Regions from separate parts of the Anaeromicrobium sediminis genome, predicted to be linked through region 1. Evidence: riboswitches for the same ligand, from Rfam matches in the RefSeq annotation. Region 1 holds a riboswitch; the other holds the start of a gene.
The links. A riboswitch is a leader RNA that binds a small molecule or an ion and turns the genes downstream of it on or off. The one in region 1 is predicted to bind molybdenum cofactor.
Positions count from the first base shown of each region.

Region 2: linked by a shared signal. The riboswitch ahead of CCE28_RS07955 (substrate-binding domain-containing protein) and the one ahead of CCE28_RS20290 (molybdopterin-binding protein) in region 1 are both predicted to bind molybdenum cofactor.

Region 1 covers NZ_NIBG01000031.1:18,864-25,075, reverse strand. Annotated here, with positions in the region: gene CCE28_RS20310 (uracil-xanthine permease family protein) at 1-497, shown strand, start outside; gene CCE28_RS20305 (hypothetical protein) at 567-1,568, opposite strand; gene CCE28_RS20300 (metallophosphoesterase) at 1,581-2,198, opposite strand; gene CCE28_RS20295 (MogA/MoaB family molybdenum cofactor biosynthesis protein) at 2,323-2,814, opposite strand; molybdenum cofactor riboswitch at 3,058-3,193, shown strand; gene CCE28_RS20290 (molybdopterin-binding protein) at 3,350-4,369, shown strand; gene CCE28_RS20285 (molybdopterin molybdotransferase MoeA) at 4,384-5,592, shown strand; gene moaC (cyclic pyranopterin monophosphate synthase MoaC) at 5,608-6,090, shown strand; gene CCE28_RS20275 (ABC transporter permease) at 6,080-6,212, shown strand, end outside.
Region 2 covers NZ_NIBG01000005.1:124,732-130,943, reverse strand. Annotated here, with positions in the region: gene CCE28_RS07965 (efflux RND transporter permease subunit) at 1-170, opposite strand, end outside; gene CCE28_RS07960 (cache domain-containing protein) at 440-1,486, opposite strand; molybdenum cofactor riboswitch at 1,637-1,755, shown strand; gene CCE28_RS07955 (substrate-binding domain-containing protein) at 1,867-2,742, shown strand; gene CCE28_RS07950 (ABC transporter permease) at 2,807-3,496, shown strand; gene CCE28_RS07945 (ABC transporter ATP-binding protein) at 3,496-4,227, shown strand; gene CCE28_RS07940 (molybdopterin molybdotransferase MoeA) at 4,214-5,440, shown strand; gene CCE28_RS07935 (molybdopterin biosynthesis protein) at 5,452-6,212, shown strand, end outside.

The DNA.
Region 1 (6,212 bases):
ACTTTATTCAAGACCCAGGTCTTAATAGAACATTACTTGGAGATGGACTTGCAACATTATTTGCAGGGTTCATTGGTGGACCAGCTAACACAACTTACGGAGAAAACACAGGAGTATTGGCCTTAACTAAAAACTATGATCCATCAATCTTGAGATTAGCAGCGGTACTAGCAGTGGCATTAGGATTCATTTCAAAAGTAGGTGGATTTTTAAGAAGTATTCCAGTTCCAGTAATGGGAGGAATTAGTTTAATATTATTCAGTATGATTGCTCTAGTAGGGGTTAAGACAATAAAGAATGAAGAAGTAAAATTAAACGGAAAAAACATAATAATTATGGCAACAATCATAATAATGGGATTAGGTGGAGCGTATATAGAAAAACAGTTTGGCGTATCTCTAGCTATAACAATAACTGAAACAGTTAAAATCCAAGGTTTAAGCTTAGCGGCTATAACAGGAATTGTTCTTAACTTAGTATTAAACAGAGCAAAATAAAAGACTTAATATAAATATGATTATAATATATATAAAGACTTCTAGCTTTAAGCTAGAAGTCTTTTAGTTTTAATAAGTATTTTTTAATATTTCCTTCTCGTATTGGAATAAAACATCCCTATCATTTTCCTTTAATTTATCTAAAATCTTTTCTCTAAACTTTTTACTCAAATCGGTTTTTTTCTTAATTTCCTTAGTTCTAAGTTCATCCCAATGAACTTTTTTTCTTTTATAGAATAGGTCTAGGTCTATTATACGTTTTCCATCTTCTAAATATTCTAAACCAAGAAGTATTTTTTTTATGTACTCTGGTGGATAGAAGGTTACTAACCTAACTCGATATATACCTACAGTATAAAAAATAGTAGCTGCATCTGTACCCCAAGATTCTCCTAATACTAAGCCTAATTCTAAATTTTCTATTATATGAAGAAGCCTTTCGTAGTGTAACTTATATTGTCCATAAGAATCGTATATTTTTATAGTAAGTTCATACCAATCCTTATTCCCCATTCCAATATTTAAATATTTTAAGGACTTTTTATGTAGGCTCTTTAATATATGATTAAAGTTTCCCTTAACATATACGGCTTTGTCATATATATTAGATAAACTAACAGGACTAGATAAGTTTTCCTTTGTAAAGGAAATAACTACTCCATTAGTATGGGCTTCCATAATTTCATCAAAAGTTCCAATGATTCCCTTGTAGTCATTAGAAATACTTTCTATAGTTTTCTCCACATCTCCTAAATATTTCATCATTATTATTTTAGGAGCAATTCTTAAACTTGCAATGAGATGACTCTTATTATGGCTGATGATGGTACTTAGGACCTTTTCAATATCTTTAGGAATTAATAATATATAATCTACATCAGCTACTGTAACAACATCCTTCATTTTAGTGGTTAAAAATGCGATAGAAGAGTTATCGTCAGCTAGTGTGGACGCCGTATCCCTATCGTATGGAACTCCTCTTAAATCATCCTTTAGAAAGTGAGAAAGTTTCTTTAAATTATTAGTTTCAATTACTAATGTCTTTGGACCACTTCTAACTATTGAAAGCATATATGTCCCCCCTTAAAAACCTATTCTAGACCTCCTCATTCTAATGTCATCAGTTCCGTATGGATAGGATAAAATGTGAACGTCTAGAGTGTTTAAATTGATAATATTTATTCCCGTTATACCATTTAAAAATATATGACCATTTTTTTCATGAGTTTTTATTTCTACACTGTGACCAAATAAATTAAAAGTTGTTGGATTTAAAGCCACCCTCTTAGGAAAATGGCCTATATTCATACTAATACCTCGTATATTAACTTTAGAACAAGAATCTATTAAGATTGACCTATTACAAAGATTTTGTACAACTTCTTTTTTATCGTGATTTCCTAACCCTATATAAACTTCCAAAGCTTTGGATGATTCTAGTATGTTAATCAATTTAGGAAGAGAAGAAGAATAGGAAGCTATTTTAGATGGATAAATTTCTAATTTAATATTGTCTACCAAATCACCTGTATGAACTATATAAGTTGGATTGATCTCATGGATTAATCTTTTAATAGGTCCATAGAGGATAGTAGGAGTATCTGAAATGTGTAATAATATTGGATCATTAATATGTAATATGTATTTAGGTATGTATATATTACCGATAATGTGACTAAATATTTTTTTTATATTTACCATGAAAAAACCCCATTAATCTTATTTTGTTAGTGAAATTATTAAATAATTTATTACCATATTACACAAAAAAATCAAAATTAAACAAAAGGAAAGTATTCAAAAGCATAGAGTATAATTTTTTTACTTACTTTCTAGCACATTCACCAGTTTTTCCAAGGAGTATTTCTATGCCATGATGAATAGAATCTATAATGTATTCTAAAGATTCTTTTACAGCCTTAGGACTTCCAGGTAAGTTTATTATTAAAGTGTTGTTTCTAATACCTGAGGTGGCACGAGATAACATAGCTCTCTTTGTTATGGATAAACTATAATATCTAATTGCCTCGCTAATACCAGGAGTTTTTCTTGTGATAACTGTCTCTGTAGCTTCAGGAGTAATATCCCTTTGACTAAAACCAGTACCACCAGTGGTTAATATTAAATTTAAGTTTAAATCATCACTCATATGTATCATTTCATTTGATAACTTGTCTAATTCATCAGGTAAAACTATGTATTTCTTAACTTCATATCCCTTTGCTTCTACAATTTCCCTAATAACTTTGCCGCTTAAATCTTCCCTTTCACCAGCAGCGCCCTTATCACTGCATGTTATTATACCTACACTAAACATTAAATCGCTCCTTTCTATTTTAATGGTTTTATTTTATATTTTTTTAGGATTTTAGTAAACATATAATGGAAAAGTTTTAATTTGAAAATTTTATTTACCTTTTTTAGACTATTTATGAGTATAATTATATTAGTTGACTGAAAAAAATCTGAGTGCTAGTATTAGGAAAGGAATAAATTAGGAAAAATATTAATATATTATATGGACAAGTAATATTCAATTGTGTATATAAACTAAACGATAAATAAATATGTTCTCCGAGCCATATATTCCTAAGGATATAACTATGGAAATATGGCCTGAACCTAGAGTTCACAGGGTTTATTTGGAAACGAATAGGCCTCCTACTTCTTTGGAAAGGAGAATAAGGTCTTATTTAGTATGCCCTTATTGTCTTTTTGCCAATAAGGGATTTTTATATTTATATGGAAAACTACTTATGATAAGTAGGTAGAGGCAAATTTATTTATCAGTTTAAGAAATAGCCATAATAATAAAATATACTTAAAATAGAACCTAAATGGAGGGGAAGATTATGAAAAAGATTTCTGTTCATGAAGCAGTGGGACATGTATTATGTCATGACATAACTCAAATTATACCAGGGAAAATAAAAGACAGAGCTTTTAAAAAGGGACATGTGGTGAGGGAAGAGGATATTCCTGTGTTATTATCCCTAGGTAAGGACAACTTATATGTGTGGGAAAATAAAGAAGGATATCTTCACGAAGATGATGCTGCACAGAGATTATCTAAAATGAGTGCAGGTGCAGGTATTGATTTTAGTGAAGTAAAAGAGGGAAAAATAAATTTTATAGCTAAATATGATGGTTTACTTAAAATAGATACTAATATGTTATATGAAGTTAACAAATTAGAAGAAATAATGTTAGCAACAAGACATAATAATACTCCTGTGAAAAAAGGAGATAAGCTAGCAGGTACGAGGGTGATTCCTCTAGTTATAGATGAGAAAAAAATAATAGAAGCAGAAAGTATTGCTAAAAATACTTTTATAGAAGTAGTGCCTTATAAAAAGTTAAAGGTGGGAGTAGTTACTACAGGAAATGAAGTTTATTATGGAAGAATTGAAGATAAATTTGGTCCTGTTATAAAGGAAAAAATAGAATCTTACGGTTCAGAAGTTATAGAACAAAGGATAGTAAATGATGATAGTGATGTTATAGCTAAAAATATAGAAGAACTTATGGATAAGGGAGCAGATATGATCGTTTGTACAGGTGGTATGTCTGTAGATCCTGATGATACTACACCTACGGGAATTAAGAAAGTAGGGGGAGAAATCATATCTTATGGAGCACCAGTACTTCCAGGAGCAATGTTTTTAATATCATACAAGGGAGATACTCCTATTTTAGGATTACCAGGATGTGTCATGTATGCTAAAACTACTGTATTTGATTTAGTATTACCTAGAGTCTTAATAGGAGAAAGAATTAAAAAGGAAGATTTAGCTGCATATGGCCACGGTGGTTTATGTCTTGAATGTGACGTATGTACTTATCCTGCATGTAGCTTTGGTAAGGGGTGGTAGTTTAAGTGTTACAAATGATTAAGTTAGAAGAAGGCCAATCTATTATAAGTGAGTATATAAAAACATTGGACGAAGAAGTAATAAACTTAATAGATTCCCATGAAAGGGTATTAGCAGAGGATATATATGCACCAATAAATCAGCCGCCTTTTCATAGATCCCCCCTTGATGGATATGCTCTACAAGGAGAAGATTCTAAAGGCGCTACTATTGAAAGTCCTGTAACTTTAAAAGTAATAGATGAGATATTTGCGGGAGAATATACACAAAAGGTTGTAAAAAAGGGTGAAGCTGTAAGAATAATGACAGGAGCGCCCATACCAGAAGGGGCTGATTGTGTCATTAGACAAGAGGATACGGATGAAGGAGAGTCCCTTGCTAATATATATAAAGAATTAAAGGCCTTTGATAACTATTGTTATGAAGGTGAAGATATTAAAAAGGGAACTTTAATTATTAAAAAGGGTTCATTTTTAAATCATATAAAAATAGGTGTATTAGCTAGCCTTGGAATAGATAAAGTAAAAGTGTATAAAAGGCCTAAAGTAGGACTTTTAACTACAGGAGACGAACTAATAGAAGTAGGACAAAGTTTAAGTACAGGTAAAATATATAATAGCAATTTATATACTTTATCCATGAGATTAAAGGAATTATATACAGAACCTATAATATTAAATATAGGGAAAGATTGCCAGGAAGAAATAGAAAGAGAAATTAAAAACTCATTAGATAAGGTAGATTTACTAATTACTACTGGTGGAGCATCTGTTGGAAAAAAGGACTTAATTAAAATAGTCTTAGAAAAAATGGGAGCAAATATTTTATTTTGGAAAATAGATATAAAACCTGGTACTCACGTGTTATGTAGTGAATTAGACAAAAAGCTTATAATAAGTTTATCAGGAAATCCAGCAGCTGCTAGTATTACCTTTGAAGTACTAGTTAGGGATTATATAAGTAAGCTTACTAATATTAATAACATATCTTTAAATAGAAAAACAGCTTACTTTAATGATGAATTCAATAAAGAGAGTATAAGAAGAAGATTTCTAAGGGGCATATGTACAGAGACCAAAGAAAAAACTTTAGTAGATTTAAGTAATGGAACTCAATCATCAGGAGTTTTAAGTTCATCCTTAAATTGTAATTGTCTAATAGATATACCAGCAGGAACAAAGGGTCTTAAAAAGGGAGAAAAAGTGGAAATAATCTTATTATAGAAAGAGGGATTTAAGGTGGAAAATAAGTTGACTCATTTTGATAAAGAAGGAAAAGCCATAATGGTAGATGTGAGTGAAAAGGAAGATACTTCACGAGAAGCTACTGCAAAGGGAAAAGTTATTATGAAAAAAGAAACACTAAATCTAATCAAAAATGGAGAAATGGGAAAGGGTGATGTATTAGGTGTGGCTAGAGTAGCTGGAATAATGGCTGCAAAGCAAACTCATAACATTATTCCCATGTGTCATCCTCTTATGATAACTAAAAGTCAAGTTGACTTTAGTATAATTGAAGAAGAAAATGCCATAGAAGTTATAGGTATAGTTAAAACTACTGGTAAAACAGGCGTTGAAATGGAGGCACTAACAGCCGTATCAGCAGCGGCCCTTACCATATACGATATGTGTAAAGCAGTAGATAAGAAAATGACCATATGTGATGTTCATCTATATAAGAAGACTGGTGGTAAAAGTGGAAATTTCATTCATGAAAAGTAAATTAATAAAAATACTATTGATTCTATGTTTTTTAATAACTATTACTTTCATACTTAGTCCTATTTTAATACTATTTGTTACCTATATTAAAAGGGGAATACAGGAAGTGAATAATCCCTTAG
Region 2 (6,212 bases), on a different contig from region 1:
GGAAGTTCAATTTCAGGTGCTCTCTCTCTAGGTAATCCTATGTAGGCAGTTCCCCCTAGTAATAATAATCCTATTAATATTAAATAAACTACCCTATACCTTTCAACGAAAAAATTAGATATTTGACCTAAAATATTTATTTTATCATTTATTTCATTTTTATTGCTCAAATCCCCTTCACCGCCTTTATTTTTTTAACATATAACTGTCTATTATATATTAATCTATAAGGATTAAATAAGAAGAAACTAAATATTAATTTTTTATTAACTAATTATAAAAAACATATTAATAGGGAACTTTTTCTTAGCTCATTCGTCTAATAAATATCCACATATACAAGAGATCTCTAGCACACCAATCTAGCGCCCATACCATACTTTAAAGGGCTAATAGGTCTTTTGTATAAAAAAAGGATGTGAAAATTCACATCCTTTTTTTAAATTTCATATTCATCAATTATACTTGCCCTTTTTCTATTGTACTCTTCTTCCGTTATTGCATTATTTAACCTATAAGTTTTTAGTTTTTCTAGTTTCACTTTTAATTTATCATCCTTATGATCATTAATAAATGTTCCATAATCATTATTATCTTTAAATAAAAATTTAATGAGAATTGTACATAACAAGATAGTTACTAGTATTATAGATCCTATGATTATTATAAAAGTTTCTTTATCTACATTACTAAGGTCCTGTTCCCTAGCCATGAAAACTAATTTAAATCCTGATTTTAACGTTCTATAAACAACTATTTTATTTTCGTCATTAAATACATAGGATACTACTGCTGCATCAGAATCCATTACTTCATGAGCAAATTCTTCTTTTAAAATATCTCTTCCTATAACTTCTTTGTTTGGATGAATTAATATTTTCCCATTTCCATCTACTAAGAACATATATGAGGTTTCACCATTTTGAATATGCCTTAATATATCTTCCATATTATTTAATTTTATATCCATACCTATAATATTAGTACCCTTGGTCTTCATTGGTATACTTATGGTATGGATTATATTTGATCCTATAATATCTATATAAGTATCCTCATAGAAAGTATCTCTCTCTACCAAGGCTCCCTTGTACCAAACTCTACCAGTAGGATCATAACCTTCTGGTAACGGATCTCCTGAAGATAGATACATGTCTTTATCTTCATTCCCCAAATATAATTCTTCTATTTCTTCATATATCTTTTTATAAGATCTTAGGCTATTTATTATATTATTTCTATCTTTATTTTCTATATAATAGATTAAATCCTCATTGTTACTTATACTTTCTAATAAATTTTTCTTTTCTACTATTTTATCATCTATCCTATTTGCCACTTGTTCAACTAGAGCATTTATATCATCTATTCTAGAACCATACACCCTTTCTTCCATTACTTTATAAGATATAGTTCCTATTAATAAGTTTGATGTAAAAATTATAATAATTAAAGTTAAACACAGGACTAATTTTCTTCCTCTCACTTTATTATCCCCCCTTATTTCATGCACCTTTTATAGTTCTTTAAATTTCTACATATTCCTTTATTTTTTGTATGTATATCCTAATTAAATCCAGGTCATATCCAAATATTGTTAATAAATTATAATTGTGTTATAATTTAGTAAATTCTAAAAATTTTATTTTTCCGAGTCAAAAATTCTAAGGTACAGACTAAGAATTTTTGACCTATAGGTACAAAGAGAAATCCTTGTGCCTCCCATGGTTGGAAAGGAAATTAACTCTATAATGTTTAATTAAGCATTCCTTTTCTAATTTTGGAATGTTTTTTTATTGGCCCAATCCTTTTAAAGGATTTGGCATTATTATTTTTTTAAGTTACTAATTTACGAGGGGGATAATCATGAACGTAAAAAAAATCTTATCTTTAACACTATGTATTTTTTTAATCTTTACAATGTTAACAGGCTGTGGAAAAAAGGAGGAACCTGCTTCCCAAGAAACTAGCGCACCAGCTCCTGTAGAAGAAAAAGCTTCCATAATATTGGCAACTACTACTAGTACAGAAAATAGTGGACTACTTGATAACATACTTCCAGATTTTACAGAAAAAGCTGGAATAGATGTGAAAGTAGTAGCTGTAGGTACAGGAAAAGCACTTCAAATGGGTAGAGATGGAGAAGCTGATGTGCTTTTAGTTCATGCTAAAAGTTCTGAAGAAAAATTTGTTAGTGAAGGTCATGGAGTAAATAGAAGTGATGTTATGTACAACGATTTTATCATAATTGGGCCTAAAGACGATCCTGCAAAGTTAAAGGAAAAATGTCCTAATGATGTTATAGGTGCTCTAAAAAATATTATGGATTCTGAATCTAAATTCGTATCTAGGGGAGATGACTCTGGTACTCATAAAAAAGAAAAAAAATTCTGGACTGAAGCTAGTGTGGAACCGAGTGGTGATTGGTATGTATCTGCTGGTAAGGGTATGGGAGATGTAATCCAAATGACAAACGAACTTCAAGGATACACTATGAGTGACAGGGCTACATATCTATCTATGAAGGACAAATTAGATTTAGAGATATTAGTAGAAGGTGATTCTAAGTTATTTAATCAATATGGTGTAATTCCAGTAAATCCAGATAAAAATGAGAAAATAAATAAGGCTGGTGCTGATGAATTCGTTAAATGGATTTTAAGTGAAGAAACTCAAAAATTAATCGGAGAATTTGGTAAAGAAAAGTTTGGACAACCACTATTTATTCCAAATGCTAAATAATTAATTAAACTATAGGACGATTATTTAATAATCGTCCTATTACCACCTATAAAAGGAGGAACCTATGTCATACATATTAGATGGATTTAAAGAAGCTATAAATCTTCTTTTATCCTTAAACACAGAAATATATTCAATAATTTTATTGTCCATATATGTATCTATCTCATCCACAATAATATCAGCTTTAATTGGTATTCCTGCTGGTTTTTATATGGGTCTTAAAAATTTCAGATTTAAAAAAACAATCACAAGAATCATATATACGTGTATGTCCCTACCTCCCGTTGTAGTAGGTCTTTTAGTTGCCATATTAATTTCAAGGAGAGGTCCTTTAGGTGAATATGAACTTCTTTTTACATCCACTGCTATGATTAGTGCTCAAACTTTATTAGTCACTCCTATTATTATAGGTATAGTATTTAATAGTACTAAAGAAAGGGGTCCTGCAATACTAGAAGTATGCAAAACCCTAGGTGGTACTCCCCTAGACACATTGATTCTTCTTTTTAGAGAAATGAAAAAGACCATACTTGTGAGTATAGTAACAGGTTTTGGAAGGGCCATATCGGAAGTTGGGGCAGTAATGATAGTAGGAGGAAATATAAAAAATCATACTAGGGTTATGACTAGTTTTATAGCTATGAATAACAGTATGGGTAATTATTCCATGTCCATAGCCATGGGACTAGTACTTCTTTCCATATCCTTTTTTACTAACTCTATTTTATACAATATGACAGGTGATAGATAATGAATATAACTATGGAAAACTTATATAAAATCTATAATAATAAAAAAGTTCTAGATATAGGTAATTTAACCTTTGAAAAAAATAAAATATACGGCATAGTAGGCCCAAATGGCGCTGGAAAGAGCACTCTATTAAAAATCATTGCTTCTTTAGAAAAACCTACTGAAGGCATAATACTTTATGAAAGTTCTCCCATCTCTTCTGAAAATCTAAAAGGTATGACTTATGTTAGTCAAAATCCTTATTTACTAGATCGAAGTTGTTTTAATAATATATCCTATCCCCTACAAATTAGGAAGATGGATAATAAAACTATTGAAGATAGAGTCTTAACTATTATGAAAGATTTTAAAATAGAGTATTTAAAGGAACAAATGGCTACCAAATTGTCTGCAGGAGAAGGACAAAAGGTAGCATTAGCCCGTGCTTTAGTATTTAAACCAGAACTTTTGTTACTAGATGAACCTACCGCAAACATGGACCCTAGTTCCATAGAGATGGTAGAACATATTTTATTAAACAAAATCAAACCTCTAGGCACTACAATCATCATAATTACCCACAACATAGGACAGGCCAAACGAATATGTGATGAAATAGTTTATATAGAGGATGGTATTATTTACGAAAAGGAGGAAAACAATAATTTTTTTAGGACTGATAATTTGAAAACTAGAAAGTTTTTATCACTAGAATATACTGATATGGGGTGGAAATATGGAAATGTTTAAAGTAACAAAGGTATGTGAAGTAAAAGAAATTATGGACCAAAACTTTTCAAGTTACGATCTTCCTTCAGAAACTATAGATATATTAAATGCTCAAGGAAGAATACTTAGCAAGGATATTTACGCGCTCGAAAATGTACCTCATTTCAGGAGATCCACAGTGGACGGTTATGCAGTAGTATCTGCTGATACCTTTGGAGCAAGTGAAACTTTACCTGCTTTTATAAACCTGATAGGTGATGCTCATATGGGAGAACATAACCAATCCCACCTATGCTCAGACAAGTGTATGTATGTGCCTACAGGTGGTATGTTGCCTGAAGGTGCTGATGCTGTTGTAATGATAGAATACGTAGAAAAATTTCAAGATGAAATAGCCATACATAAATCTGTAGCTCCTAAAGAAAATGTTATGGATATTGGGGATGATATAAAACAAGATCAATTACTCTTTACGAGAGGAACTAAAATAAAAGCCCATCATTTAGGTGTATTAGCATCCGTAGGTATAACTGACGTGGATGTTTTTGTTAAACCTAAAATATGTATATTATCAACAGGAGACGAGCTCATAGATCCAAAGGAAGACCTTAAGCCTGGTGTTATTAGAGATATAAATACCTATACCCTATCAGGCCTATGTACAGAACTCGGATGTGACGTCATAGAAAAAAAAGTAGTAAAAGATGATTTTAATAACTTAAAGGATACATTAAAGTCTTTTATAGATAAAAGTGATTTAGTACTTCTCTCTGGTGGAAGTTCTGTAGGAACTAAAGATATGACTCCAGATGTGATAAATGCTCTAGGCTCTCCAGGAGTTTTAATCCATGGAATTGCCATGAAACCAGGTAAACCAACTATCATAGCAAAGATAAATAATAAGGCCGTATTAGGTCTTCCAGGCCAGCCCGCTTCTTGTATTATGGCCTTTAGAGTACTTGGAGAGTACCTCATTAAAAACCTGTTACACCTAAATACTCATGAGGAATTATTTCTAGAAGGTGTATGTTCTACTAATATTCACGCATCACCTGGAAGGGAGACCTATCAAATGGTCACCATAGAAGAAAGCTCTGATGGATATATTATAAATCCCGTTCATGGAAAATCTGGAATGATTACTTTAATCTCTAGAGCACAGGGGTATATTAAAATTCCAATGAATAAGGAAGGTATCAGTGTTGGTGAGAAAGTTAAAGTTTATTTATTTTAAGGAGGCTAACTATGAAAAAATTTGATAGAAATATATATTTATCTAATATGGAGCTTCATGAAGCTAAAAAGTTATTCTTTGATGAAATAGATAAAATAAACAAATATGTTAGTACAGAAACAATACCCACAATAGATAGTATGGGACGTATAACTACAAGGGCTGTTTTTGCTAATAGTTCTAGCCCCCATTATAATGCTTCTGCCATGGATGGTATTTGTGTAAAGGCTAGTTCCACTTATGGTGCAGATGAAAGAAATCCTGTTAAACTTTTATTAAATGAGGATTTTATATATGTGGATACGGGTGATCCTATTATGCCTCCTTATGATGCTGTAATAATGATAGAAGATGTTATGGAAATAGATAATAATAATGTAAAAATAATGAAACCTGCTTATCCTTGGCAACATATTAGACCTGTAGGTGAGGATATGGTGGCAGGTGAAATGATAATTCCATCCTTTAAAAGAATACACCCAGTGGACATTGGTGCCATGCTCTGTGGTCAAGTCCTAGAGGTGGAAGTGTCTAAAAGGCCAATGGTAGGATTAATTCCTACTGGTACAGAAATAGTAGAGCCCCATGATGAATTGTCTCCAGGTAAAATAATTGAATCTAATTCTAGGGTATTTGAAAACTTAGTTAAAGAATACGGTGGTATTTCAAATAGATATCCACCTGTTATAGATAATATGAATTTAATTGAGAAGGCCATACTAAGAGCCTGTGATGAAAATGATATAGTAATAATAAATGCCGGTTCTTCTGC